Regions from separate parts of the Pantoea sp. SO10 genome, predicted to be linked through region 2. Evidence: predicted binding sites of a transcription regulator. Region 2 holds the regulator's gene; each other region holds the start of a gene.
What was found. Region 2 encodes Fur, which represses iron uptake genes when iron is present. Its sites were predicted from a motif close to ATAATAATGAGAACNACTATCAA; they were not measured.
Positions count from the first base shown of each region.

Region 1 (7,395 bases), 610 kb from region 2:
TATCCTTTCAGGAGGCACCGCACCATTAGTGGCGGCGGCGCTGCTGTCGTTTACCGGACACTGGTGGCCGATCGCGGTTTACTTCACGGCGATGGCCAGCATCGGTTTTCTCACCACTTTCGTGGCGCCGGAAACGCGCGGACGCGATCTCAATCTGCCGGAAGATGCCATCTGACCAGCAGGATCGCGTAAATCACAACCCCCATTGGCCGGATATTCCGGCCAATGGCATTTACGCAGGGGCAAAGGAATGGCGAAATCTCCAACCGGAAACGTAACGCGCACGGACGTGGCAAAAATCGCCGGCACCTCGGTGGCGGTGGTCAGTTACGTGATCAATAACGGCCCGCGTCCGGTGGCAGAAGCCACGCGTCAGCGCGTGCTGGAGGCGATCAAACAGACCGGCTATCGCCCCAACGCGGTGGCGCGCGCGCTGGCTTCGGGCAGCACTAAAACCTTTGGTTTAGTGGTGCCAAATATCGGCAATCCCTTTGTTGCCTCGATGGCGCACATGCTGTTGCAGGAGTCGATGAATCACGGCCACGTCATGCTGTTGGGGGATGCCGGTGACGATCGCAAACGCGAGTTGGAGATTATTCAGGGCCTGTTAAATCGTCAGGTTGATGGCCTGTTTTACAACAGCGTCGATCGCCATCCCTACATCGATGTGATTCAGGCCAGCGGTACGCCGCTGGTAATGCTGGATCGCATTGAGCCGCGTCCAGGCGTTGGCATGCTGCGCGTCAATGAGCGCGAAGCGGCGTGCCAGGTGACCGCGCATCTGCTCAGCCACGGTTATCAGCAGGTGGGCATGATCAGCGGTCCACTGGACATGCTTAACGCGCAGGACCGTATTCACGGCTGGCGCGATGCGCTGGCGCAGAAAGGGTTGCTGGCCGATGAGGCAATGATTTTCCCTGCCAGCTACACGCGGCAGGGCGGTTACGACGCCGCGCAGCGCATGGTGGCCAGCGGTCGTGTGCCGCGCGCGCTGTTTACCAGTAATGAAGGCCAGGCGATTGGCTGCATTCGGGCGCTGTCGGAGCATGGACTGCGCGTGCCGCAGGATGTCGCGCTGGTGTGTTTTAACGGTACCGATCAGTCGGCGTTTCATGTGCCGACGCTCACCACCGTACGTCAGCCGCTGCGCGATATGGCGCGCAGTGCGATTGCTATGCTCAAAAACTGGGATGGCGACGCGAAGCTGGCGGAATTTCCTCACCATTTAGAAATCGGTGAGTCCTGTGGCTGCCAGCTTACTCAACAAGAATAAAATTATAACACTATGAAAAGATTGATTATTGATTGTGATCCGGGAAACGGTATAGCGGGCGCCAACACCGACGATGGCCTCGCGCTGGCGTTAGCATTGGCCTCCAGGTCGCTGTCGCTGGAACTGATTACCACTGTGACCGGCAACACGCCGAGCGCGGTGGGTGCGCAGGTTGCGAAAGATCTGCTGCAGCGGCTGGGACGCAACATTCCTGTGGTGCAGGGCGCGCTGCAGGCGCTGCGTGAAGATCCTGCGCCGTGGCGTGCGCGTCTTGATAACGTTGCTGATGAAAAGCTCGGTGAACTGTGGCGCGGCGTTCGTCAACCGCAGCGTATTCCGGCGGATGGACATGATGCGGCTGGCGTAATGGGCCAACTGATTTGTGACAATCCCGGCGAGTTTACGCTGGTAGCCATTGGCCCGTTGACCAATGTGGCGCTGGCACTGCAGCGTTATCCAGAGATGGCTGAATCGGTGGCAGAGATTGTGATTATGGGCGGCGTGTTCGCGCTGGATGATTACATCAAAGACACCAATTTTGGCCTCGATCCGGAAGCCGCGCATCAGGTGCTGCACAGCGGTGCTGCCATCACGCTGGTACCGATGGACGCCACCACGCAAACCCTGATGACGCAGCAGGATCTCACGCGGCTGACCGCTAACGATCATCCGTTGCCGCAGTTTGTGCGCGAGACGTTACGGCCGTGGATCGATTATTCGATCCGCACCCGTCATCTGCCAGGTTGCTGGATACATGATGCGCTGGTGGTGGCGTGGCTGCTGAATCAGCGTGTCGCCGACGGCGTGGATTATCATGTGGATATTGAGCTGCGACCTGGCGCCACGCGCGGCAAAAGCTGGCGTTATCGCACGCCGCTGCGGCTGGATATTGGCGTGCCACCGCAGACCGGCGCCTTGGTGCATGTGATTCAAACCGTTAATAATGCGCTGCTGCTCGAGATGATCGAAAAGGCATTTAATCAGTTATAAAACCCTTGACTGCACCTGCCGTAACGGCGCGATAAAACGTGCCGTTACAGGATATTGCCTCCATCAATGACACGTTTTTTTACACCGCGCATCACTCGCTGACAATTCCCGCCACAGTCCGCCTTTCTGACATGCTATATACAAATAGTTAACAAATTAGTAACCCGTGAAATTATTCGCGCGGTAACTTCTACTATAAATCCGGCCAACGAACCGGAAGCTCATCAGACAGGATACCAACATGTTCAACTGGACTGCGACCCAGCGCAACGTGGCTTTTGCCAGTTTCGCGAGCTGGACGCTGGATGCGTTCGACTTCTTCATCTTAGTGTTTGTCCTCAGCGATCTTGCCCAGTATTTCCATACCAGCGTCTCCGATGTTTCCCTCGCCATCATGCTCACGCTCGCCGTGCGTCCGATCGGCGCGCTGTTGTTTGGTCGGCTGGCGGAGAAGTATGGCCGCCGACCGATTTTGATGCTCAATATCGTGATGTTCTCGGCGTTTGAGCTGCTGTCGGCGTGGTCGCCCACCTTCACGGCGTTCCTCGGTTTCCGCGTGATTTACGGCGTGGCGATGGGGGGGATTTGGGGCGTGGCGTCGTCGCTGGCGCTGGAAACCATTCCGGATCGCTCGCGCGGCTTGATGTCCGGCATCTTCCAGGCTGGTTATCCGTGCGGCTATCTGCTGGCGTCGGTGATTTTTGGTTTGTTCTTCGAAACGGTCGGCTGGCGCGGCATGTTCCTGATTGGCGCGTTGCCGATTCTGCTGCTGCCGTTTATCTACTTCAAAGTGCCGGAATCGCCGGTGTGGCTGGCGGCGCGCGAGCGGAAAGAGAGCAATGCGCTGCTGCCGATTATCCGCCAGCACTGGAAAATCTGTATCTATATGGTGCTGCTGATGGCCTGCTTTAACTTCTTCAGCCACGGTACGCAGGATCTCTATCCCACCTTCCTGAAAGTGCAGCATCAGTTTGATCCGCACACCGTCAGCATCATTGCCATCAGCTACAACATCGCGGCGATGCTGGGCGGCATTACCTTTGGTGCATTGTCCGAGCGCATTGGCCGCAAGCGCGCGATTATTCTGGCGTCATTCCTCGCGCTGCCGGTGTTGCCGCTGTGGGCCTTCTCCAGCGGTTCATGGATGATCGGTATCGGCGCGTTTCTGATGCAGTTTATGGTGCAGGGCGCGTGGGGCGTGGTGCCGACCTATCTTACCGAACTGGTGCCCGCCAATGCGCGCGCGGTGCTGCCGGGCTTTGTCTATCAGCTGGGGAATCTGATCGCCTCCGTGAATGCAACGCTGCAGTCGCGTATCGCCGAGGCGCACGGCGGCAATTATGGTTTGGGTATGGCGATTGTCGCCGGAACGGTGGCGGTGCTGATTTGCGTGTTAGTGGCCTTTGGTCGCGAGACGCGCGGCATCGAAATCTCCGGTGCTGCCGCGCGCGAGTCGTCTTAAAGCGCCTCGCAGACGTCAACCCATTTCGCCGCGGTGAGTTCCGCCATGCGCTGCGGCGAAATGCGCACCGCGCTATGAATCGATCCGGCTGCGGGCAGCACTTCATCAAAGCTGCGCAGCGACACATCGCAATAGACGGTAAGCGGATTTTCCAGCCCGAACGGGCAAACGCCGCCGACCGGATGTCCGGTCCAGTTCACCACCTCATCCACGCTTAACATGCGCGCCTTAGCGCCGAGCGCAGCTTTCAGCTTGCGGTTGTCGAGACGCGCATCGCCGCGCGTAACGATCAGCACGATGGCATCTTTCACTTTCAGCGACAGGGTTTTGGCGATTTGCCCAGGCTGAACGCCATGAACGCGTGCGGCCAGCTCAACGGTGGCGGTGCTTTCCGGCATCTCGATGATGTCGATATCCGGTGCATGTTCGGCAAAGAAGTGCCGTACCGACTCCAGGCTCATTGTTATCTCCGGTAAAAACAGAGCCGAAAAAATGCCATAAGCCTGGAAAAGTGTAAACGGGAGAAAAGGAGAATCTGTAACAGAATGCGCGGGTGCTACACCGCTTTTAACGTGCAGTTACCGCAACGTTCTACATCGGGGATACGATAGCGCTGGCAGCAGCTGCGTCGTTCCATTTCGCCATTACGTGGGATCATGGTGCGATACAGCGGATTATCGCTGCCATCGAGCAGGGATTTGCTGAAAAATAGCGCCTGTTCCAGCTGCAAAATCGTCTCTTCTGGCAACTGGTTTTTCAATTCACCAAGGAACCAGTAAAACGAAAAGCCCATGTTGTTCCAGATAAGCTTCGCATTGATATCACCATGCTGCGTCATGCCGTTAACCGCCGGAATCAGGCATTGCTGAATCAGGCGATCGATACGCTGCTGGGCATGGAGGTAGCGCGCATCCTCATCTTCCTGCATATCCAGCCAGAAAGCGCACGGATGGCCGTTTTCGTGAAACTCAACGTGAATCAGATGCGGCGAGCAGTTCAGCGCACGCGGTTCCTGCAATAACGCCATCATTAGCGGTGGCAGCAGCAGGCCAAAATACCACTGCGCCCATAGCGACTGCAGCGGCTTAGCTTCCTGCTGCACATCAGGATGATCGCGATAGAGATAGTCGCTGTAGCGCTGCGTCAGGCGGCGATAGTGAAGCGGATTAGACCACTCGGCCAGGGTTAACGTCCCGGCGGGTGCCGGCTGGCCAAGCTTGAGGTTATCCAGCATGTAGCTGCGTTGATCGCGCATCAGATCTTCCAGCGCGCTCGCTAAACTGCGATCGCTCTGCATAAAGATCAGTGGATGCTCGCTGAAGCGATGATCCTGACGCGTGATGATGGTCATGCCGGTCCTGAGTGATAACGGGAATCGAGAGACAAATGATAATCGTTCCCAGCATTTTGAACAACATTTCTGCACATGCATCTGTTAACGCACATTTTCGTCGCGACACGATTTATCGCGCAATAAATTGCGCCGCGACGAGGTGTGCGTTGGGTAATGACGAGGCTTTATATCAGTTCATTACTCGCCTGCGTCAATTTCGGCAAATCTTCCCACGCCAGAATAGTGTTACGTCCCTGATTTTTCGCCACATACAGCGCGCGGTCAGCATTAGCGACTGCCTGGTCAAAATCGTCAGCAAAGATGGGCGCGATGCCAGCGCTGATGGTGACGTGCGTCGAGACTTTCTCATTGAAGCGGTGCGGAATTTCTAAATCCACCACGTACTGACGAATGCGTTCAGCCAGTTTCATTGCGATTGAGGCGTTTACATTGGTCATCAGCACGAGAAACTCTTCGCCGCCGTAGCGTGTGACCACATCGCGCGAACGTACCGCGTCGCGGATCGCCACGGACACGCGCGCCAGCGCCTGATCGCCCATCGCATGGCCGTAATTGTCGTTGTAGGCTTTGAAGTGGTCGATATCCAGCAGCAGCACAAAGTGGCTGCCGGCGTGGTTTTCCAGAATGGTATCAAGGCGATTCTTCAATCCACGGCGGTTGTACAGGCCGGTAAGCGGATCGAGCATGCTCAAATCGCTGAAGCTCTCTTTTTCCTCGTACAGCTGGCTCACCAGCCGACGGGTAAAAGTATCGAAGCGACGACGCATTAAATGGTGCAGTGAAAAGCCGATTAATGGCAGCGTAATGGTGAACAAGATCATCATTAAATGCTGACCATCATCCAATAACAGCACGGTTAATACCGGCGGTGTGATGTGTAAACAGAATGCAATCAAATAATCACTCAGCGCAATGGCACTGATAAAGAACACGCTTAACAGGCTGATAATTAAAAAGCTGCCATCAAAATAGTAAACCAGATGATATCTGTGGTTAATATGCCACGCCCACAGCGCACCCAAAATAAAAGCCACAGGATTTAATAGCGGTAATTTTTGTTTTGACGCCATTAAGCAAATAACCAGCAGCGTGGAGCTGAAGCCCGCTACAACGTCCACCGGCAGCGAGCGTATTGGGCTATCGCTGCCTAAAATCGGCAGCAGGCAAAAAAGCGAAACGGCGACATTAAGAAACAGAAATAGCATCAGCGACAGCCGATATTTACTCTGTTTCAACTCATCATAAGATTGTAATTTCATTATTATTCTCGTGACAGCCCTGATATATCAAAGCGCTACCCGCAAGTAATAGTTTACCTACCCGGATAGAGAGCACGTTATTGTTGTGTTAGCGATATTGTTATCGGCGGCAATTTAACATTTTCCAGTAATTCTGTCATCCGGCATGGCTTGCGACAAAAATTCGCTGCAAGATGAGAAATATTGTCATATGATAATGCGAATGTTTATCATTTGAGGGTTGCGCGATGATCATGGCGATAATGGCCGCCTGCGGACTATGGGGCGTGAGCTGGGTAATGGGTAAACGTCTGGATAGCGGCTGGGGCGTGTTATTACCCTGCGCGGCGATGCCGGTTTTCGCGTTATGGGAACCGAGTTTCAGTCAATGGCGAGTAGTGATGATTGTGGCGTTGCTGCTGACCGTGGTGATGCTGTTTCACCATCGCCTGCGTCACTATCTGTTGCTGCCATCTTGTCTGGCATTGGCGGGCGGCTTAGCGGCGGTGTCGGTCAATTTCCACGTTATCTGATCAAATCGCAGAAACGACAACATCACGCTGAGAGCGTGAAGTTCGTTGAAAAATCTTTCGGGGGATTTACTGCTCGAAAGGAGTGACAACTGTTGGTGCGAAGGGAGGGACTTGAACCCTCACGTCCGTAAGAACACTAACACCTGAAGCTAGCGCGTCTACCAATTCCGCCACCATCGCATCTTAGTTGTCTGTTTATATCGTCGCATTGGTGCGAAGGGAGGGACTTGAACCCTCACGTCCGTAAGAACACTAACACCTGAAGCTAGCGCGTCTACCAATTCCGCCACCATCGCTCAGTGCGCAGATATAAACTGTGTGATTTTAGTTTGGTGCGAAGGGAGGGACTTGAACCCTCACGTCCGTAAGGACACTAACACCTGAAGCTAGCGCGTCTACCAATTCCGCCACCATCGCAAACTAACAACACCCTAAAGTATTGCTAACCACGGAGGCGCATTTTAGAGATTTTACTCATTGCGTCAACACATATTTCGCGACGGCAAAACGATCGCTGTAAAAAGCAACGTTTCTGCCGCCGCGCT
Region 1 covers NZ_CP040095.1:641,080-648,474, forward strand. Annotated here, with positions in the region: gene FCN45_RS02900 (MFS transporter) at 1-175, shown strand, start outside; gene FCN45_RS02905 (LacI family DNA-binding transcriptional regulator) at 251-1,273, shown strand; gene FCN45_RS02910 (nucleoside hydrolase) at 1,286-2,263, shown strand; gene FCN45_RS02915 (MFS transporter) at 2,505-3,725, shown strand; gene FCN45_RS02920 (YbaK/EbsC family protein) at 3,722-4,186, opposite strand; gene fhuF (siderophore-iron reductase FhuF) at 4,282-5,076, opposite strand; gene FCN45_RS02930 (diguanylate cyclase) at 5,244-6,338, opposite strand; gene FCN45_RS02935 (DUF1435 domain-containing protein) at 6,566-6,850, shown strand; tRNA gene FCN45_RS02940 (tRNA-Leu) at 6,944-7,030, opposite strand; tRNA gene FCN45_RS02945 (tRNA-Leu) at 7,060-7,146, opposite strand; tRNA gene FCN45_RS02950 (tRNA-Leu) at 7,181-7,267, opposite strand.
Region 1: the regulator Fur is predicted to act here: its motif matches at 5,112-5,134, upstream of fhuF (siderophore-iron reductase FhuF).

Region 2 (7,395 bases):
AAGCAGTACAAGCGTTTGGTGCTGGGTAAAGAAGTGCGTCTGCGTAATGCTTACGTGATCCGTGCCGAACGTGTGGCGAAGGATGATGAAGGCAATATCACCTGCATTTATTGCACTTGTGACGTTGATACGCTGAGCAAAGATCCGGCCGATGGCCGTAAAGTGAAAGGCGTTATCCATTGGGTTTCTGCAATCCACGCGCTGCCAGCGGAATTCCGCCTGTACGATCGTCTGTTCAGTGTGCCAAATCCGGGCGCGGCTGAGGATTTCCTCACCACCATCAACCCAAACTCACTGGAAATCAAACAGGGCTTCGTTGAGCCTGGCTTACGTGCAGCCGATCCGATGGCACCGTACCAGTTCGAACGCGAAGGCTATTTCTGTGCTGATAGCGTCTATTCACAGCCCTCCAGGCTGGTGTTTAACCGCACCGTGGGTTTGCGTGACACCTGGGCAAAAATCGGCGATTAATATTTTTAGTCGCGAGCACGATAAGATCATGAAAGGGCGAGCAATCGCCCTTTTTTATTATCTCTATTTGGCCAGATACGACCTTTTATGCTGCACGCCCTCAACGAGCCATTAATTCCCTATTTGCGACTATTCTGACTTTAGAAAAATTAACCCATTTGGCAGTGTGAAAAACTTTTTTTCAGGTAGGCTATGCGCTCTCAGACGGTGCTCTGCGGCTTATCTAAGGAAAAAAAATGACAACTCTCGCCCAGGAAGCCAGGCATAGCGTGGTGGTTTTACATCAGCTTATTGAACGTATTTTCAATCAGGCGGAAGGCAGTGACGACAGCATTGATCTGTTTTTATCGCACTTTCATCCCGAGTTCAAAATGGTCACGCCGCAAGGCAAACGATTGGACCTCAATGAAATGGAAGTGCTGTTTCGCCAGTTACAGGGGCAGCGTGAAGGCATGCGCATTGCCACCAGTGAGCACGCCATCATCTCGCAGCAAAGCGAGGAAGTGACGATTCAGTATCGTGAATTACAGATGATGAACGGCATCAATCAGAGCCGCATTTCACTGGCGGTATTGGATTGCAGCACCGCCATTCCGCGCTGGCGCTACCTGCAGGAAACGCTTGTCGCCTGATTACAGGCATAAAAAAACCGGCTCAAGCGCCGGTTTTTTTATACTGCATAGCACACTCAATTACTTATCGTGGAGCGTATCGTCTTCGCGGCAGTCTCCCAGAGCACAATGACCGTACAGGTACAGGCTGTGGTTGCTGAGCTTAATGCCGTGGCGAGTGGCAATTTCACGCTGACGCGTTTCGATTGATTCATCGCTGAATTCGATAACTTTGCCACAATCCAGGCAGATCAAGTGATCGTGGTGATGCTGCTGAGTCAGTTCGAAGACAGATTTACCGCCTTCGAAGTTGTGACGGGTTACGATGCCCGCGTCGTCAAACTGGTTAAGAACGCGATACACCGTTGCCAGACCAATCTCTTCGCCCATATCAATCAGGCGCTTATACAAATCTTCCGCACTGACGTGATGGGACTCTGGGCCGGGTCCCTGAAGCACTTCCAGAATTTTCAGTCTGGGTAGCGTGACTTTCAGGCCAGCCTTCTTCAATGCGGAGTTGTTGTCAGTCATGCGGATATTGTCCTGTTACTTTGCTAATCACTTGCGGCGCAGGGGCCTTGAATGTTTAGGTCAACGCGCATTCTCATTTGCGTCTCATTATAGAACTCAAGCAGTGAAATGAAAACCAAGGCAACGTCCTTAATCACCAAAGGTTGTAAGGATATCGTCACTAACGTCTTCAAGACGCTTGGGTTTTGGATTCCATTTCACTCAGCCTCATTCTACTGCCAGAGGAATAAGCGGATGACCATTGCGGGTATTCTACAGATTTGCGGGGAAAAGTTAAAAAACCGTAGCTATTATTTTTATAGGAAATTCCGTTACCCGATGTGAGGCAGTGCGCACATCGGGCTGAGCAGGGAATTAAGCTTCAATAATCTCTTTCAGCTGCAGCTCATCAAAGATCTGCTTCACCCACTTCTCAACGCGTTCGTTGGTCAATTCCGGCTGACGGTCTTCGTCAATGGCCAAACCAAGGAAGTTTTTGTCATCGGCCAGGCCTTTAGAGGCTTCGAAGTGATAGCCTTCGGTTGGCCAGTGACCGACGATCACCGCACCATTCGGCTCAATGATGTCACGAATAGTGCCCATCGCATCACAGAAGTACTCGGCGTAATCTTCCTGATCGCCACAACCAAACAGCGCTACCAGCTTGCCATTGAAATCAATCTCTTCCAGCGTCGGGAAGAAATCATCCCAGTCACACTGCGCTTCGCCGTAATACCAGGTTGGGATACCCAGCAGCAGGATGTCGAACGCTTCGAGATCTTCTTTGGTGCTCTTAGCAATGTCATGCACTTCGGCGACATCTTTACCCAGTTGTTTCTGGATCATCTTTGCAATGTTTTCAGTGTTGCCGGTATCGCTGCCGAAGAAAATGCCTACGATTGCCATGGGTTAGGTAACCTCTTAAATCCTGATTGTGAAAGTAAGTCAGTTGACTGCACAGTTATGCGAATAATAGCAGACCGGTAAAAAGTGCGGAACGTATAAAGCCGTGACTTTGTGTTCCAGCGTGCGGTCTTCGCGCGTTACGACAGTTTGAGCTGTGCCAGCAGCATTTGTTCAATCAATTCGCTGCGACTGATGTTTTGCTGATCGGCCAGCGTGCTGAGGGCGTCAACCGCCTCGCTCGACATCTTCAGCTCAACACGACGCAGCCCACGCACTTTATCGCGCTTGAGCTGATTGCGTTTGTTGATGCGTAACTGTTCATCACGCGTCAGCGGGCTGGTTTTCGGGCGACCAGGACGCCGCTCGTCTGCGAAGAGATCAAGCGTAGTGCGGTCTGTCTGTTCTTTTGCCATGGTTTGTAAAACTGAGTGGGCGCGAACGGCGGAAAGGCGCTGCGCGATTAAAACATTATCGGCCCGACCACGGCGAAAAAATATCCGTGGCAAATTTTTAGCGCGACATCATACTCCAGCGCCTTCCCTGACGCCAACCCTAAAGCGCAAGCGGCAAGCTTTTGCTTTTACAGGTTAAAAAAACGCCGAACGGCGCGTAACACCGCATCGGGTTTCTCGGCGTGCACCCAGTGTCCAGCACCGCTGATCACATGTGCATGTGCCTGCGGGAACTGACGCAGCAGCGCATCGCGATGCTGATTATCCAGATAAGGCGAGTCGCCGCCGCGGATAAACAGCGCCGGATGCGGCCACGCAGGAATCTCTTCCCAGCCGGAAATGGTGCTGTAGTTATCCCACAGCACCGGCACATTAAAGCGCCATTCGCCCTCTGCGAAAGATTTGAGGATGAACTGGATCACGCCTTCTTCATCAATATGCTGACGCATTACTTCAGCGGCTTCGCTGCGGCGCGTGACGCCCGCGGCGCTCACGGCCCGGATAGCGGCAAAAATTTCGTCATGGCGGCGCGTTTGGTAATCAACGGGCGCGATATCGATCATTACCATTTTATCAATACGCTCCGGCGCGATGGCACTGAGTGCCATGGCGATTTTGCCGCCCATCGAGTGTCCGATTACACCCGCGCGATCGATATGGTGCGCATCCAGCGTTTCGACAATGTCCTGCGCCATCACGTGATAATTCATCTCATCGCTACGCGCCGACAAGCCGTGATTGCGCACGTCAACTTGCAGCGTCGGACGTGCATCACGCACCCCACGCGCCAGCACGCCAAGGTTATCAAGGCTGCCAAAAAGACCATGGATCAATAGAATCGGCGTGGCATTGGGGGCAGATTGTTCAGTTTGCAGACGGGCGTTCAAAATCATGGCTAAAGTTCTTACGGTTGTGACCTTGGCTTAGGTTATCATGGATTCACCTGTCCAGCAGTCAGGCCGGTGGGCATTAGGGCATATTCCGACTTTTGCCCGTAAACGTTGCCAACGCTATCGGCTGCCACGGATTTAACTTTATAATCCTTATGTTAGAACCCGCTCACGTTTTGCACGACTGGATTTTGCTAAGGACGTTGCAAGAATGCGTGGTTCTGTCATTTGCCAGAATCGTACGGAAAAAGATGAAAACGATTGAAGTTGACGAAGAACTCTACCGTTATATTGCCAGCCACACGCAGCACATTGGTGAAAGCGCCTCAGATATTTTGCGCCGCATGTTGAAGTTCACCGCCGGACAGAGCGCACCCGCTGCGCCCGCCGCTGGTGCATCAATGAAAGAAGCGCAACCTGCCAGCCGTGAAGCGCGTCCTCAGGATCGCGTCCGTGCGGTACGTGAGCTGCTACTTTCCGATGAATATGCCGAGCAGAATAAGGCGGTTAACCGCTTCATGTTGGTACTGTCAACGCTCTATCGTCTTGATCCGGCTGCGTTTGCTGAAGCTACTGCCTCGCTGCAGGGCCGTACCCGCGTCTACTTTGCGGGCGACGAGCACACGCTGCTGCAAAATGGCACCCATACCAAGCCGAAGCACGTTCCCGGCACGCCGTACTGGGTGATTACGAATACCAATACAGGTCGCAAATGCAGCATGGTGGAACACATCATGCTGGCTATGCAGTTCCCACAGGAACTGACAGATAAAGTTCGCGGCACCATTTAACTGAAGCGTCAGGGAGAAGCGCCAATGGCCAATCACCCCCGTGCCGGGCAGCCTGCCCAGCAGAGCGATTTGATTAACGTTGCACAATTAACCTCGCAGTATTACGTCCTGAAGCCCGATGTGGCGAATCCGGATCATGCGGTGAAATTTGGCACTTCAGGCCACCGCGGCAGCGCGGGACGCCAAAGCTTCAATGAACAGCACATTTTGGCGATCGCGCAGGCGATTGCTGAAGAGCGTAAAAAGAATGGCATCACCGGTCCGTGCTACGTCGGTAAAGACACGCATGCGCTGTCTGAGCCAGCGATTCTGTCGGTGCTGGAAGTGCTGGCCGCTAACGGCGTGGACGTGATTGTTCAGCAGGACAATGGCTACACGCCAACGCCTGCAATCTCGAACGCTATTCTTGAGCACAACAAACGCGGCGGCGCGCAGGCGGACGGCATCGTTATCACGCCTTCGCATAACCCACCGGAAGATGGCGGTATCAAATACAATCCGCCAAACGGTGGTCCGGCTGATACCAACGTTACCAAAGTGGTGGAAGATCGCGCTAACCAGCTGATCAAAGGCGAGCTGAAAGACGTGAAACGTCTGCCGCTGGATCAGGCATGGGCGAGCGGTCACATCGTTGAGCAGGATCTGATCCAGCCATACGTTGAAGGTCTGGCGCAGGTGATTGACTTCGCCGCCATCCAGAAAGCCGGCCTGAAAATTGGCGTCGATCCGTTAGGCGGTTCCGGTATTGCTTACTGGCAGCGCATTGCTGAGCACTACAAACTGGATCTGACCATCGTGAACGATGCGATCGATCAGACTTTCCGCTTCATGCATCTGGATAAAGATGGCGTGGTGCGTATGGACTGCTCATCCGAGTGCGCGATGGCCGGTTTGCTGGCGTACAAAGACAAATTCGATCTGGCCTTTGGTAACGATCCTGATTACGACCGTCACGGCATCGTCACGCCTGCGGGTCTGATGAATCCGAATCACTATCTGGCGGTGGCGATCAACTACCTGTTCCAGCATCGCCCGCAGTGGGGCAAAGACGTTGCTGTAGGGAAAACCCTGGTTTCCAGCGCGATGATCGACCGTGTGGTCAACGACATTGGACGTAAGCTGGTGGAGGTGCCGGTTGGTTTCAAATGGTTCGTTGATGGTCTGTTCGATGGCAGCTTCGGTTTCGGCGGTGAAGAGAGCGCGGGCGCATCCTTCCTGCGTTTCGATGGCTCAGCCTGGTCAACCGATAAAGACGGCATCATTCTGTGCCTGCTGGCTGCTGAAATCACGGCGGTAACTGGCAAGAACCCGCAGCAGCACTATGACGAGCTGGCCGAACGCTTTGGTGCGCCAAGCTATAACCGTCTGCAGGCTCCGGCGACTTCTGCACAGAAAGCCGCGCTGTCTAAGCTGTCACCCGAAATGGTGAGCGCAGATACGCTGGCGGGTGATCCGATCACCGCACGCCTGACTGCCGCGCCGGGTAACGGTGCGTCAATCGGCGGTCTGAAAGTAATGACGGAAAACGGCTGGTTCGCCGCGCGTCCATCAGGTACAGAAGACGCGTACAAAATCTACTGCGAAAGCTTCCTGGGTGCTGAACATCGTCAGCAAATCGAGAAAGAAGCGGTTGAGATTGTTAGCGAAGTACTGAAAAACGCCTGATTGGGCAGTGAAGAAAAAAGGCCGCTTAGCGGCCTTTTTTTATGGCATAAATCGATAGCCGATACCGGTTTCGGTCAGCAAATGGCTGGGCTGCGTGGGATTCGCTTCCAGCTTCTGCCGCAAGTGCCCCATATAGATGCGCAAATAATGGCTGTGTTCCACCGCATTGGGCCCCCAAACCTGATTCAGTAATTGACGCTGGGTCAGCACTTTTCCGGCGTTGTTCACCAGCAAACTCAGCAGACGGAATTCAGTCGGTGTCAGATGCACTTCCTGTTGGTTGCGCAGTACACGGCGCGCCGCCAAATCGACGCTCACTTCACCAAATTTCACCACCGGTTCTGGCTGGTTGCTTTGATGGCGACGCAGCGCCACGCGCACGCGCGCCAGCAGTTCACCAATGCCAAACGGCTTAGTGAGATAATCATCCGCACCCGCGTCCAGCGCATCAATCTTATCCTGCTCATCGCTCCGTGCCGACAGCACAATCACCGGCATGCTGCTCCATTGACGTACTTCACGGATAAAGTCATTGCCATCACCATCCGGCAAGCCGAGATCGAGGATCACCAGATCCGGCTTACGCGTCGCCGCTTCAATCAGGCCGCGCTGCAGTTGCTCCGCTTCCACAATCTTCAGGCCTTCGCTCTCCAGCGCAAGGCGCACGAAACGGCGAATCTCTTTTTCATCTTCCACTATCAAGATGGTCGTCACGCTGCCTCCAGCGGCAAAAAAGTTAACGCATCACTTTAGCAATAAAGCGGCCCGGCGTCCGTCACGAAGTTTTTAACTTGAAACTATCGTTTAATTCACAATCTTGTAACTAACTTTCATCACCACACAAATTGCTGAAAAAAAGCGCAAATATAGTGGTCGGATGAGTAGTAAAATTACACAACAACGGGTAATATCTGAACCAGATCACATTTCAACGCAATGTTTACCACAAGGGGGCTAAAGATGGATCGCGCATATCCACTGTATAAAATCGTACTGCGCCGCGTGCTGGTGGTAGCAATCGGTTTGCTGGCGTTGCCAGTGATGTTATTCCGCTCAGATCGCGCACGTTTGTACAGTTACCTGCATCGTATGTGGTGCA
Region 2 covers NZ_CP040095.1:1,246,675-1,254,069, forward strand. Annotated here, with positions in the region: gene glnS (glutamine--tRNA ligase) at 1-471, shown strand, start outside; gene FCN45_RS05735 (hypothetical protein) at 708-1,103, shown strand; gene fur (ferric iron uptake transcriptional regulator) at 1,164-1,613, opposite strand; gene fldA (flavodoxin FldA) at 1,968-2,498, opposite strand; gene ybfE (LexA regulated protein) at 2,636-2,911, opposite strand; gene ybfF (esterase) at 3,079-3,843, opposite strand; gene seqA (replication initiation negative regulator SeqA) at 4,092-4,631, shown strand; gene pgm (phosphoglucomutase (alpha-D-glucose-1,6-bisphosphate-dependent)) at 4,656-6,296, shown strand; gene kdpE (two-component system response regulator KdpE) at 6,336-7,010, opposite strand; gene FCN45_RS05775 (YbfA family protein) at 7,257-7,395, shown strand, end outside.

Region 3 (7,395 bases), 1.3 Mb from region 2:
GAACGGCTGCACGCCGACGACCGCGCCAACCATATTGCGGTTCACATACAGGTTGCCGACTTTAGCGCTCGCCGTAACCTGCGCGATGGTTTCATCGATGCGCGTATGCACGCCGAGCGTCAGGCCGTAACCCGACGCGTTAATCTGCTCCACCAGCTGCGGCAAGTTATTGCGCGAGAAACGCACCACGTGCAGCACCGGTCCAAACACCTCTTTATCCAGATCGCTTACCTGATCCAGCTCGATCAGCGTCGGCTTGATAAAGGTGCCGCTGTTCCACTCTTTGCTGTCCTGCGGATTCTCCTGCGCCGCCTGATAGACGGTGAAGCCCTTATTGCGCAGCGCCTGAATGTGACGTTCGATGTTGGCTTTCGCTTCGGCATCGATTACCGGACCAATGTCGGTCGAGAGACGTTCCGGGTTGCCCATGCGGCACTCGGCCATCGCACCGCGCAGCATTTTCAGCGTGTGATCGGCCACATCGTCCTGCACGCACAGCAGACGCAGCGCCGAGCAGCGTTGACCGGCGCTATCAAAGGCCGAAGCCACGATATCCACCACCACCTGTTCGGTTAGCGCTGAGGAATCCACGATCATCGCGTTCATGCCGCCGGTTTCGGCAATCAGCGGCGTCGGACGACCCTGAGGATCGAGACGACCGGCCAGATTACGCTGCAGCAATGTCGCCACCGCGGTTGAACCGGTGAACATCACACCGCGCACGCGCTCGTCGCCGGTCAGTTGCGCACCCACGGTTTCGCCCTGGCCCGGCAGCAGTTGCAGCACGCCAGCCGGTACGCCGGCATCCAGCAGGATGTGCACCGCCTGCGCGGCAATCAGCGGCGTTTGCTCCGCCGGTTTTGCCAGCACGCTGTTACCCGCCGCCAGCGCTGCGGCAACTTGTCCGGTAAAGATCGCCAGCGGGAAGTTCCACGGGCTAATGCACACCACCGGACCAAGCGGACGATGGGTTTCGTTATCGAAATCGTCGCGCACCATGCCCGCGTAGTAGTAGAGGAAATCAACCGCTTCACGCACTTCGGCGATGGCGTTGTTGTAGGTTTTACCGGCTTCACGCACCAGCAGGCCAATCAGCTGCTGCATCTGGCCTTCCATTGCTTCGGCGGCACGCTCCAGAATCGCGGCACGCTCCTGCGGTGGCGTCGCGAACCAGATTGGACCGGCATTGACTGCCGCATCCAGTGCAGCCGAGACTTCGGCTTCGGTAGCTTCACGCACGCTGCCCACCACATCTGTTGGTGCAGAAGGGTTAAGCACCGGGCGGCTGACGCCTTCGCCCAATTCACCTTCTACCAGCGGTTGGGCGATCCACGGCTGGCTGGCGCTGTTGAGCAGGGCACTGGAGAGCGACGCCAGACGATGTTCGTTGGCCATATCCAGACCGGCAGAGTTAGCGCGCCTGGCGCCATACAGATCGCGCGGCAGCGGGATTTTCGGATGCGGTAAACCAATCGCGCCTTCCGCGACGCCCATCTTCTCCACGGCGTCAACCGGATCGGCGACCAGCTCATCCAGCGGCAAGGTGTTATCAGCGATGCGGTTAACGAAGGAGGTATTGGCACCGTTCTCCAGCAGACGACGCACCAGATACGCCAGCAGCGTTTCATGGGTACCAACCGGCGCATAAATACGACACGGTCGGTTCAGTTTGCCATCGGCCACTTTACCGACAACCTGCTCATACAGCGGTTCACCCATGCCGTGCAGGCACTGGAATTCGTACTGGCCTGGATAATAGTTATTGCCCGCCAACTGGTAGATCGCCGCCAGCGTGTGCGCGTTGTGGGTAGCAAACTGCGGATAGATCAGGTTCGGCACCGCGAGCAGTTTGCGCGCGCATGCCAGATAAGAGATGTCGGTGTATACCTTGCGGGTATAGACCGGATAGCCTTCCAGACCTTCAATCTGCGCGCGTTTGATTTCGCTGTCCCAATACGCGCCTTTCACCAGGCGGATCATCAGACGGCGACGGCTGCGCTGCGCCAAATCAATCAGCGAATCAATCACGAACGGACAGCGCTTCTGATACGCCTGAATCACAAAGCCGATGCCGTTCCAGCCTTCCAGCTCCGGTTCAAAACAGAGTTTTTCCAGCAGATCGAGCGACAGCTCAAGGCGATCGGCTTCTTCCGCATCGATGTTAATACCGATGTCATACGAGCGCGCCAGCAGCGTCAGGGATTTGAGGATCGGGTAGAGTTCGTCCATCACGCGCTCATACTGCGCGCGGCTGTAGCGCGGATGCAGCGCTGACAGTTTGATGGAGATGCCCGGACCTTCATAAATACCGCGACCGTTCGACGCCTTGCCGATGGCGTGAATCGCCTGCTGATAAGAAACCAAATAGGCTTTGGCATCGCTGGCGGTCAGCGCCGCTTCGCCCAGCATGTCGTATGAGTAACGGAACCCTTTCTCTTCCAGTTTGCGCGCATTGGCCAGCGCTTCGGCGATGGTTTCACCCGTAACAAACTGCTCGCCCATCAGGCGCATCGCCATGTCCACGCCTTTACGAATCAGCGGTTCGCCGCTTTTACCGATGATGCGATTGAGCGAGCGCGACAGATTAGCCTCGTTATGGGTAGAGACCAGACGGCCGGTAAACAGCAAGCCCCAGGTGGCGGCGTTAACAAACATCGACGGGCTGCGGCCAAGATGCGATTGCCAGTTGCCATTGCTGATTTTGTCGCGGATTAACGCATCACGCGTCGGCTTATCCGGAATACGCAGCAGCGCTTCCGCCAAACACATCAGCGCCACGCCTTCCTGCGAGGAGAGCGAGAACTCCTGCAGCAAGCTTTGCACCATGCCGGCGCGGCCGGTTGCACCTTTCTGGTGCCGCAATTTATCGGCAAGGCTGTAAGCCAGCTGATGGGTTTTCTCGGCCAGCGGGGCAGGGAGACGCGCTTGTTCCAGCAGCATTGGCACCGCATCCGTTTCCGGACGACGCCATGCGGCGGTGATCGCTGAGCGGCTGACTGACTGCGGTAAAATATGTTCGGCGAAGTCGAGGAAAGGCTGCAGCGCCTCGTCGGGCACGCTTTCATCACCGGCGGCATCAATCAGCAACTGCGGGATTTCAGGCACGGATTCACCGGCTTCCAGCTGCTCCAGATAGTTAAAAATGGCCTGCTTGATCAGCCAGTGTGATGTGCGGTCAAGCTTCTGCGCCGCCAGTTTAATGCGATCGCGGGTGGCTTCATCCAGCTTCACCCCCATGGTAGTCGTTCCCATGATGTCCTCGTCCTCGAAAAGTAGTGATTCAACGCTTGCGTGGCAGCAATATCACCTATGTTGCAACTTTGTGCAACCAGGTTAAATGTGACCTCGGTTGCACGCTTTGAACCGCCGAAAGTGTTAAATCGATAAATGCGGCATGAAAATTGCTGCAAGAAACTCGCCAATGTTGCAACCGCCAGCAACAAGACGGTTCCTGAACCCGATAAGGTGCAACTCAAACTGTGAGCAGGCGCAACCTGCTGGCATGAAAAAAGCGAAGGAAGGTGAAACCTGTGTAACAGCTGTGTTAAATGCATTGTGCGCGCCGACCCTTTGCGGCAGGATACCGCGCCTTAAGAGAAATCGCTTTCTCTGGATGCGGTTAAACCAGGCTGCTGTCCCGTTCCGACAGCGCTGATCAAAAAGATTTCTCTTGATGGATCAAATAATAAGTGGAGAGACTCATGAGTGTAAGTACACCGATGTTGGTGACCTTTGTAGTGTATATCCTTGGGATGGTGCTAATTGGTTTCATCGCCTGGCGATCAACCAAAAGCTTCGACGACTATATTCTCGGCGGGCGCAGTTTAGGGAGCGTCGTGACCGCGCTCTCTGCGGGTGCTTCCGATATGAGCGGCTGGTTATTGATGGGCCTGCCGGGCGCCATTTTCCTGTCCGGGATCTCCGAAAGTTGGATCGCCATCGGCCTGATCATCGGTGCCTGGCTGAACTGGCGCATTGTGGCGGGCCGTCTGCGTGTGCAGACCGAGCATCACGATAATGCGTTAACCCTGCCAGACTTCTTCTCCAGCCGTTTCGAAGATAACAGCAAACTGCTGCGCGTTATCTCGGCGGTGGTGATTCTGATCTTCTTCACTATCTATTGTGCGTCTGGCGTGGTTGCCGGCGCGCGTCTGTTTGAAAGTACCTTTGGTATGGATTACCAGACCGCGCTGTGGGCAGGTGCCGCTGCCACCATTCTCTACACGCTGGTGGGCGGTTTCCTTGCGGTGAGCTGGACCGATACCGTACAGGCCAGCCTGATGATATTTGCGCTGATTCTCACGCCAGTTATCGTGATTGTTGCCGTCGGCGGCCTCGATGATTCACTGGCGGTGATCAGGACGAAGAGCCTTGAAAACCTCGATATGCTGAAAGGGCTGAACTTTGTCGCGGTGATTTCGCTGCTCGGTTGGGGACTTGGCTACTTTGGGCAGCCGCATATTCTGGCGCGCTTTATGGCGGCCGATTCGCATCACACCATCCGCAGCGCGCGTCGTATCGGTATGATTTGGATGATCCTGTGCCTGGGTGGCGCGGTGGCGGTGGGCTTCTTTGGTATCGCCTACTTCGAGAACCATCCCGATCAGGCGGCGGGCGTAAGCCAGAACGGCGAGCGTATCTTTATCGAACTGGCGCGTATTCTGTTCAATCCGTGGATTGCCGGTATCTTGCTCTCAGCGATTCTCGCCGCGGTGATGTCGACCTTAAGCTGCCAGCTGCTGGTGTGCTCCAGCGCCCTGACCGAGGATCTCTATAAAGGCTTCCTGCGTAAAAACGCCAGCCAGAAAGAGCTGGTGTGGGTAGGGCGCTTGATGGTGCTGGTGATTGCCTTGATTGCTATCGCGTTGGCTGCCAACCCGGAAAACCGCGTGTTAGGTCTGGTGAGCTATGCGTGGGCTGGCTTCGGTGCCGCCTTTGGTCCGGTGGTGCTGTTCGGCGTGTGCTGGAAACGCATGACGCGTAACGGCGCGTTGGCCGGTATGGTGATTGGCGCGCTGACCGTATTGCTGTGGAAAGATTATGGCTACGCCGAGCTGTATGAAATCATCCCAGGCTTCGCGTTCGCCAGTATCGCGATTGTGGTATTTAGCTTGCTGGGTCGCGGCCCATCAGAAGCGGCACAGCAGCGCTTTGCTGCCGCCGAAGCCCAATACCACAGCAAGTAACCTCTATCGCCATTGATGGCGACGTGTTTGATGAACCCCCAGGTGCGCGGAAATGCGCACCCTCTAAAACCCGCTCCCCCATCCGCAAAACAAAATTAATTTCCTGCAGTGACTTGTATTTCTCTCTTCAGTAATGATAATCACTATCGTTCGCACTTTACGTTTTTTTACCTAAGGTTTACCCTTCTTAAAATTCAAGAGGTTGGTGATGTTCGTTCCCTTTCTCATTATGCTGCGCGAAGGTCTGGAAGCAGCGCTCATCGTCAGCCTGATTGCCAGCTATCTCAAACGCACTCAGCGTACCCAATGGTTTCCCGCCATGTGGGCCGGCGTATTTATCGCTGCCGCGCTCTGCTTAGCGTTGGGCATCTTTATTAATGAAACTACCGGTGAGTTTCCTCAGAAACAGCAGGAGCTGTTCGAAGGCATTGTCGCGGTGATTGCCGTGGTGATCCTGACGTCGATGGTGTTCTGGATGCGCAAAGTTTCGCGCAATATCAAAGCCACGCTGGAAAAATCGGTCGATCAGGCGTTGCAGAAGCAGGGCAGCAGCGGCTTCCCGCTGGTGCTGATGGTGTTTCTGGCGGTGGCGCGTGAAGGGCTGGAGTCGGTGTTCTTCCTGCTGGCCGCGTTCACGCAAGATGTGGGTTATGCGCCGCCGCTCGGCGCGGTGCTCGGCCTTGCAACCGCCGTGGCGCTGGGATTTTTGCTCTATTACGGCGGCATTCGCCTGAACCTGGCGCACTTTTTCCGCTGGACCAGTTTGTTCATTCTGTTTGTCGCAGCGGGGTTGTCCGCCGGCGCCATTCGCGCCTTCCATGAGGCCGGTTTGTGGAATCACTTCCAGGATGTAGCGTTTGATATGAGCAACACGCTCTCAACGCACTCGGTGTTCGGCACGCTTTTGGAAGGGATTTTAGGTTACCAGGAAACGCCAAGCGTAAGCGAAGTGGCGGTGTGGCTTGCCTATCTTATGCCGGCGCTGCTGCTGTTTGTCTTCCCGGCCCGGCCTTCAGTCAACGCGGCACGTACCACACGCTGAAATTTAATCAGGTGCGATTGCGCGCCTGTTCTTCCATGTAACAGGGATATCACTATGACGATTCGCTTCCGCCGCAAGGCGCTGTTGGTTGCTATGCTGGCGCTTTCCGGTGCGGCTACTGCTGCCGTCCCGCAAGTCACGGTCACCGTGACGGACAAACAATGTGAGCCGATGTCGCTCAACGTGCAGGCCGGTAAAACCCAGTTCATCATCAAAAACAACAGCCAGAAAGCGCTGGAGTGGGAGATCCTGAAAGGGGTGATGGTGGTGGAAGAGCGTGAAAACATCGCGCCTGGCTTCAGCCAGAAACTCACCGCCAATCTGGAAGCGGGCGAATATGACATGACCTGCGGCCTGCTCAGCAACCCGAAAGGCAAGCTGGTGGTGAGCGGCGATGCGAAGAAAGCGGCAAACGGTAAACCGGATGTGCTGGAGCTGGTTGGCCCGATCGCCGACTACAAAGTCTACGTGATGAATGAAGTGAAAGAGCTGGTAGCGGGCACCAAAGCGTTTACCGATGCGGTGAAAGCCGGCGACATTCAGAAAGCTAAAGCGCTATTCGCACCTACGCGCGTGCATTACGAGCGTATTGAACCTATTGCTGAGCTGTTCTCCGATCTGGATGGTAGCATTGATGCGCGTGAAGATGACTTCGAGAAGAAAAATGAAGATCCGAAATTCACCGGTTTCCACCGCCTGGAAAAAATCTTGTTCGCCGATAACACCACCAAAGGTGCCGAAGAGTTCGCCAGCAAGCTAAATCAGGATGTGCTCGATCTGCAAACCCGCATCAGCGAACTGGCGTTCCCACCGGCGAAGGTGGTTGGCGGCGCAGCCGGTCTGATTGAAGAAGTGGCCTCCAGCAAGATCTCTGGTGAAGAGGATCGTTACAGCCGTACCGATCTCTCCGACTTCCAGGCCAACATCGATGGCGCGCAGAAAATCGTTGATCTGCTGCGTCCGCTGCTGCAGAGAAACAACCCGCAGCTGCTGGCGAAAGTGGATGCTAACTTCAGGAAAGTCGACGGCATTCTCAGCAAATATCGCACCAAAGATGGCTTTGAATCGTACGAAAAACTGACTACCGCTGACCGTAACGCGCTGAAAGGCCCGATTACCACGCTGGCGGAAGATCTCTCACTGTTGCGTGGAACCTTGGGTCTCGAC
Region 3 covers NZ_CP040095.1:2,497,854-2,505,248, reverse strand. Annotated here, with positions in the region: gene putA (trifunctional transcriptional regulator/proline dehydrogenase/L-glutamate gamma-semialdehyde dehydrogenase) at 1-3,252, opposite strand, end outside; gene putP (sodium/proline symporter PutP) at 3,702-5,186, shown strand; gene efeU (iron uptake transporter permease EfeU) at 5,395-6,228, shown strand; gene efeO (iron uptake system protein EfeO) at 6,283-7,395, shown strand, end outside.
Region 3: the regulator Fur is predicted to act here: its motif matches at 5,314-5,336, upstream of efeU (iron uptake transporter permease EfeU).

Region 4 (7,395 bases), on a different replicon from region 2:
AAAACGCGACCAGTTGATGGAAGTGCGATAGTGCGTCAGCCCCGCCGCTTTCATCAGCGCCACGTCTTCGCGGAAGCGGTTGATAAAATCCGTTGCTACCGCCGGTCCATAGCCGTTATGCCAGACGTGGCGATCCTGCTGATACCAGGCATCCAGATACGAATCCTGGCCGGCTTTTTTGCCGCTCCAGCCTTCGGTTTGCCAGGCCGATGCCGCCGCGCCGAGAATAAAACCCTGCGGCAGCGCAATAGTGTGCTTACTCATAGATCCTCCTTAATTTTGTGCCAGTTCGGCCTGCAGATTTTTCGCTTCCGCCGCTTCAGCGCGACGCGCAGCCACTTTGACAAAAGGCAGATAAATCAACACCGAAACTACGATGCAGATGATTTGCGTCACCACCGCGCCCATCGAACCGGCGGTAGAAAGCCACGCATTGATGATCGGTGGTGTAGTCCAGGGAACCATCACCACCGCTTTGCCGGCAAAGCCCATCACCGTGGCGAAGTAGCCAATCGAACCGGTTACCAACGGTGTGATGATGAAGGGAATGGCAAGAATGGGGTTGAGCATGATCGGCATACCAAAAATCACCGGCTCATTGATGTTGAATAAGCCAGGTCCAAACGACAGTTTGGCGATTTCACGCATCTCTTTGCGTTTGGTGGCAATCATCACCGCAGTTAACAGCCCGATAGTCAGGCCGGAACCGCCGATGCTCATGTACACGTCCCAGAATGGCATGGTGATGATGTTTGGCGCTTCCTTACCCTGCTCGAAGGCGTTCATGTTGACCAGAATCGCCCCCAGCAGCAGCGGCTCACGAATCGGTTTCACCATCTGGTTGCCGTGAATACCAATCACCCAGAACAGCTGGGCAACAAACATCAGCAGCAGAATGCCCCACAAGCTCTGCACCACCGATTCCAGCGGCTGCTGCACCACTTTGTACACCGCGTCGTACAGGTACATGCCGGTAATCTGATGGAAGATAAAGCCAAAGGTGGCGACCAGCGTGACGGTGATGATCGACGGAATGAGCGCAGAAAATGACGCGGCAACGTTCGGCGGCACGGTATCCGGCATTTTGATTTTCAGCCGTTCAACCTGCTCCAGCCGGCAGTAAATCTCCACCGACAGAATGGCGATAAACATGCCGAGGAACAGACTTTTGGTATCGGAGAACTGTTTTGCCAGCACATCGGTTACCACGTGCATCTGGCCATCCACCAGCATTTGCAGCGTGGTGGGCGTCACCGAGATGAAGCAGATGATCGCCAGCAGGCCGGGAAACAGCGTTTTAATGCCGTTAATGCGGCCCAGTTCGATACCAATCAGAAACACCGCGCCGATATTCAGAAAGCTCAGCGTGGCGTAGTTAATGCTGCTGGTGATCGGTTTCAGATCGGCGAGAAACGACAGCGCAGAGAAACTGGCGAGGCCATTTTTCGGATCCAGCACCATGTTGGAAATCAGCACCGAAAACGCGCCGACGATGATCACCGGCATCAGCGTAATAAACGAGGCTTTGATCGCCATGATGTAGCGGTAGCTGTTGAATCGCGTGGCAAAGCTACCCAGTGAATCGATAAGACGTTCCTGTAGAGACATTGGTCAACCCTCAGCGGTTTTAGGTGTTATGCATCAGCTTGATGGTTCGTGGCATACCAAAATGGCGATATTCGCCGTTAATTTCTGTGATCATGCTCGCGGAACTCCTTTTTGGTATTCCGGTAGCATCGATATTACCAATTTGGCATACCAATAAGTGAGGCGGATATGGATTTTGAACAAACGATGATGGAGTTGCTGATTAATGCCGGTGAGGCGCGATCGCAAGCCATGATGGCGATCCAGCAAGCGCGTAAAGCTGACTGGCAAGGTGCGGACGAGGCTTTAGCGGCATCCGACGAGGCCGCGAAAGCCGCGCATAAAATCCAGACCGCGTTGATTGGCGCCGATGAAGGCAGCGGCAAAGTGCCGGTCACGCTGATTTTGGTGCATGCGCAGGATCATCTGATGACGGCGATGCTGTGCCGCGATTTGGCGGGCGAGTTGGTGCTGTTAAGGAAGGAGTTGCATGGGGAGTAAGGATGCAGCAAGGATGAATAGTTAAACCATTCTGGAAGAATGCAGCTTCAGGCGATATAACATTGGTTCACTTCCGCCATCGCAGAGGAACCTATGGCGCTGTCACATGAACTGATTCTGATCTACACCACCTATTTCGTCGCGACCGCCAGTCCCGGCCCGAGCAATATGGCGATTATGGGTACGGCGATGAAACAGGGACGCGGCGCGGCGCTGGCATTAGCGAGCGGCGTGATTGGCGGTTCAATGATGTGGGCGCTGCTGGCGGCTTGCGGGGTTCTCACCGTGCTGGCCACCTTTGCGCAACTGCTGGTTGTGCTAAAGATTGGCGGCGGATTGTATCTGCTGTGGCTGGCGTTTAAGGCGGGGAAATCGGCGCTGCGTCGGCCAGATGCCAGTGAATTCGCACCGGTCAGCGAAAAAGCGCGCTTCGGCAGAATGTTTCGTCAGGGCATTTTGATGCACGTCGGCAATCCTAAAGCGATTTTGACGTGGGTGGCGATCATGTCGGTGGCGTTAAAACCGGGTGCGGCGGCATCAACCTTGCCGATGATTATTGCAGGCTGCGCGGCAATTTGTGTGCTGGTGTTTGGCGGTTACGTGCTGCTGTTTTCCACCGCGGTGATGGCGGCTTTCTATCGCCGCATCCGTCGTGGGCTGGATGCGCTGCTGGCTTGCTGCTTCACAGTTGCGGGATTGAAGCTGGTGTTTAGCCGGAGTTGATGTGGGGAGGTCGCCATCAATGGCGACCTGAAAAAACCATACTGGTGCGCATTTATGCGCACCCATACATCAGGAATTATTCGGCGGCGTGGCGTCGGTTTCGCTGAACGCGGGCTTCTGGCGCGTTACAGAATAGACCACGTTTTTCGGGCTGTTCGGATCGGTGGTGACATCCACGGATGCGATGGTCACTTTGCCAAAACCAAACAGCGTCTGCACGTAACCACCAATCTGGTGTTTACCTGGCGCAACACGAATTTCTCGTTTTTCACCCTTCTTCAGCAACCCCGCATCCTGACCATCTACCGTCACATAGACAGAAGAACCGTCATCGGTACGCGTCACCAGGTGCGAAACGTTAATCACCGTTGGGCCGGTCTCGAATGGAGAAGGCGAATCATTATTGTCGATTGGCGCGCCGGTTGCAGGCTGAGCGGCGGATGCGTCCGCAGTCGCAGTGCTGTCATGAGATGTACCAGTAACGGCGGCAAGGCGGGCGCAGCCGGTGAGCATGATTGTTGCCATCAAAGTGGCTAAAGTGAAGCGCGATAACATCGTGACGAAAAACCCCTGCTAAATGAGAAGCGCGTATTTTAACGTGCCTTGCAGAGTGATGACAGTCACACAAATACAGTATTTTCCGAAAACCGCTTAATAAATACCTGGCTGAAAAGCGCGTCGCACGGAATGCGAAACGAAACGGCGGCCACGCAGGCCGCCGGAGGGAATTACCAGCTGTAGCTGACGGAAGCCACAATGGTGCGACCGCTGCCGTAGAAGCAGGCGCTTTCATTACTGCATGACGCCACGTAGTGCTTATCCGCGAGATTATTGACGTTGAGCTGCAGCGTGGTGCCACGCAGCGAGTTCGCCGCTTCGCCCAGCTCATACTTCGCCATCGCATCATACAAGGTGTAATGCGGTACTTTGTCGACGCCAATTTCATCCGCTGGCGCGGTGCCGGTATAACGTACGCCGCTGCCTAGCGTTAAGCCGCTCAGCACGCCATCAAGGAAGGTATAGCTGCCCCACGCCGACGCCGCATGACGCGGAATGCTCGACGGTGAATGGCCGATGCGCTGCGTGATGCTGCTCTCTTTGGTCACCGCATCAGTGTAGGTATAGGCCGCTAACAGTTTGATCTCTGGCGTGATCTGCGCATGCGCTTCGGTTTCGATGCCTTTCGAACGCACTTTACCAATCTGCTCGTTGTAGCCGGTCACGCTGTTATAAGCGGTGATGTTTTTCTGCGTGATATCAAACGCTGACACGGTAAACACCGCATCCCAACCTACCGGCTGATACTTCACGCCCACTTCGGTCTGTTCGCCGGTGGTCGGTTTAAAAGGATCGGTGCCTGGCGCGCCGCTGTTGAGGTTCGGCTCGAAGGAAGTGCTGTAGCTGACGTACGGTGAAATGCCGTTATCGAAGGCATACAGCAGACCCGCGCGGCCAGTGAACTTGTTGTCATTCTGCTGGGTTTCACTGTCGTCGGTGCGATCCTGCGTGCGCACTTCGCTCCAGTCGTGACGTCCGGAGAGCAGCAGGTTCCACTGATTCCACTCCAGCTGATCCTGCAGATAAACACCCACCTGATCGAGCTTCTTGCGCGTGCTGGTAGTGAGCGTCAAATCGCTCTCGTTGATGCTGATCCGTGTCGGATTCGCCCAGTCGAGAATGTACTGATCGCCGCTGTCGCGCCACAGTTTGTTATCCACGTCGCTCCACTTGTAATCCAGCCCGCCGAGCACGGTGTGCGCGATGTTGCCGGTTTCAAAGGTGGCTTTCAGCTGGTTATCGAGACCCAACTCTTTCGACTTGATCTTGTCATGCTGCGGACGACGGTTGATCGAGTGATCGTTATCCGCATCAAAGGTATACACCAGATATTTGTACGATTCGTCCATGTTGCTGTAGCGCAGATTCTGCGTGAAGCTGATGTTATCGCTTAAATTGTGCTCGAAGATATAGCCAATCGACGTCTGTTCGCGCTTGGCTTCGTTGAAGCTCGGATCGCTGACGTTGAAATCGTAAGGGATAAAGCCCGCACTGCTCTCTTTCAACGTACCACTGGCCGGCAGGAAGTTACGGTATCCCGCTTTCGGCTCGTTTTGATACATCGTCAGCAGCGTGAAACTGGTGTCTGCGTTCGGCAGCCAGGTTATCGCTGGCGCAATCGCCATGCGCTGCTGTTTGTTGTCCTTAACGAACTCATGTTTGGTGCTGGCAATACCGTTCAGGCGGTAAAACAGCGTGTTGTCATCATTCAGCTTGCCGCCAAAATCAAACGCCGCTTCACCCAAATGCTGGTTGCCGGTGCTGAGCTGCACTTTGTGAATGCTCTGCGCGGTCGGGCGCTTGCTGGTCATGGCCACGATACCGCCCGGATTCACCTGGCCGTACAGCACAGAAGCTGGGCCGTGGATCATCTCTACGCGCTCCAGCAACCAGGGATCGATCTGCCCCGCTGCGCCCGTCTGGCCGGATAAACCGTAGCTCAGGCCATCGAGGAATTTCGGCGCATAGCGGAAACCGCGCGCGATGATCTCATCATTACGGTTGGAGTTACCGCGATAGTTGGTCAACACGCCGCTGCTGTAGCTCAGCGCATCCGCAACGGAGGCCGCAGCCAGATCGTCCATCTGCTCGCGGGTAATCACCGAAATGGATTGCGGGGTTTTGCGCAGCGGCGTCGCGGTTTTGGTGCCTGCCGCGCTCTCTTTCGCCAAGTAGCCCTGCAGCGGCGAGGTCACGCTTTCACGCGTGTCGGCGTTTACGGTAAGGGTCTCTTCGGCAGCCACGCTGAAGGCGGCTGGTGTCACCATCAAAATTGAGGCCAGAGAAAGGTACAGAGGATTGAATCTGAACTGCCGTGCCACAGCAGGTATTGCTGAATTTTTAGCTTTAACAGACATAGTTGCCATCTCTATTTCAAACTGCCTTGTAGATGAAATAATCCGTTCAGTCGCCCTCACCCAACGATAATGGCTGTAACGGATTGAAATATTAGTCTCTTGCGTTATTGACGGTCCTAATCTCCCTGCGTGACGTCCTTCACAAAATAATCCACTGAAATTACGGAGGTTTATCAGGCACGAAAAATCATATTGCAAATGTAAATCGTTATCAATAGCATTTGCATTAGCTTTGATTAAGTAAAGACAGTGAACAAAATGTGGAGATGGGTTGCAGGATGTTTCTAACAAGCGCAGAAAATACGACGCAGACGTGGTTGCCCGCCGGAACAGTTGCGCAATGGTTGCAGCAGGCCGAAATAGGAAGCGAAAGCTGGTGGCAGCGGCTTTATGCGGTCGGTACGCCGCTGGTGGAGCGAGACGAAAGCGGTCAAACGACCATGCACTTCTTCTGGCGCGATCCCGAAGGGCATTCCGCACGTTCTTCCACTGAACGAGTTTATGTCGATATTAACGGCGTCACCGATCACCACAGCGAAGCGCCAGAAAGTCTGGTGCGTGTCGGCGACAGCAACGTCTGGCATTGGTCAACAGCCATTGAATCTGACTGGCGCGGCAGTTACAGCCTGATCCCCGCCACCGCGCAGCAGTTACCGCCGCTGTTTTGTGGCGATGATGCCGAATGCCGCGCGCTGCAGCGTAAGTGGTGGATCTCGCTGATGCCGCTAGCGATCCCCGACAAATTCAATCCCACGCCGCCGTTTCTCAGCAGCCGCCGTTTTGCGCTGAGCAACGCGCACATGCCGTATGCGCCGGATCAATCGGCCTGGCGCGCGCTGGATGCCGGCATGGCCGAAACCTGGCCGGATACGCTGCAAACCCTGCAGTGGCACAGCGCGTTGCTCAACGTCACGCGCAACGTCTGGCTTTATAGCACCGGTGCAACCGCTCAGCCCGAACAGCGTCCGCTGGCAATCCTGCTCGATGGACAAAACTGGGTCTACGGTCAACCGATTTTCAGCGCGCTGGATCAGGTAACCGCCGATGGCACACTGCCGCCTGCCTGCTGGCTGTTTATCGATGTCATCAACAGCCAGCACCGCGAAGCCGAACTGCCGTGCAATGAAACCTTCTGGCAGGCGGTGCAGCAGGAACTGTTGCCGCTGGCACGCCAGCACGCGGCGTTCAGCAGCGACGCCGACCGCACGCTGGTGGCCGGGCAAAGCTATGGCGGACTCGCCGCGCTCTATGCCGGATTGCACTGGCCGCAGCGTTTTGGCCGCATTCTTACACAATCCGGCTCCTTCTGGTGGCCGCATCTGCAATACATCCGCGACTACGCCAACCGCGAGCAGCACGCGCCCGGCTTGCTACTGGAGCAGCTGCAACAGGGCGACTTACCGCCGGGCAAGCTGAAGATTTTCCAGGAAGTGGGCGATCGCGAGGCGGACATGGTGTACGTCAACCAGCAGATCGTCCCGGCGCTGCAAGCCGCAGGCCATGAATTACATTTTCGCCGCTTCGCCGGAGGGCACGATGCGTTGTGCTGGCGTGGCGGTTTGATCGACGGCTGCCGCTGGCTGCTGGCCGATTTTCTCTCCCCTACATCAACCTCTGAAGGTAACCACCATGTCTGAACAACAGAATCCGTTTGATAACGATGCGCTCG
Region 4 covers NZ_CP040096.1:493,034-500,428, reverse strand. Annotated here, with positions in the region: gene FCN45_RS21785 (glycoside hydrolase family 1 protein) at 1-264, opposite strand, end outside; gene FCN45_RS21780 (PTS sugar transporter subunit IIC) at 274-1,608, opposite strand; gene FCN45_RS21775 (PTS lactose/cellobiose transporter subunit IIA) at 1,777-2,088, shown strand; gene FCN45_RS21770 (LysE family translocator) at 2,182-2,811, shown strand; gene FCN45_RS21765 (hypothetical protein) at 2,881-3,366, opposite strand; gene FCN45_RS21760 (TonB-dependent siderophore receptor) at 3,540-5,726, opposite strand; gene fes (enterochelin esterase) at 6,005-7,363, shown strand; gene FCN45_RS21750 (MbtH family protein) at 7,356-7,395, shown strand, end outside.
Region 4: the regulator Fur is predicted to act here: its motif matches at 5,925-5,947, upstream of fes (enterochelin esterase).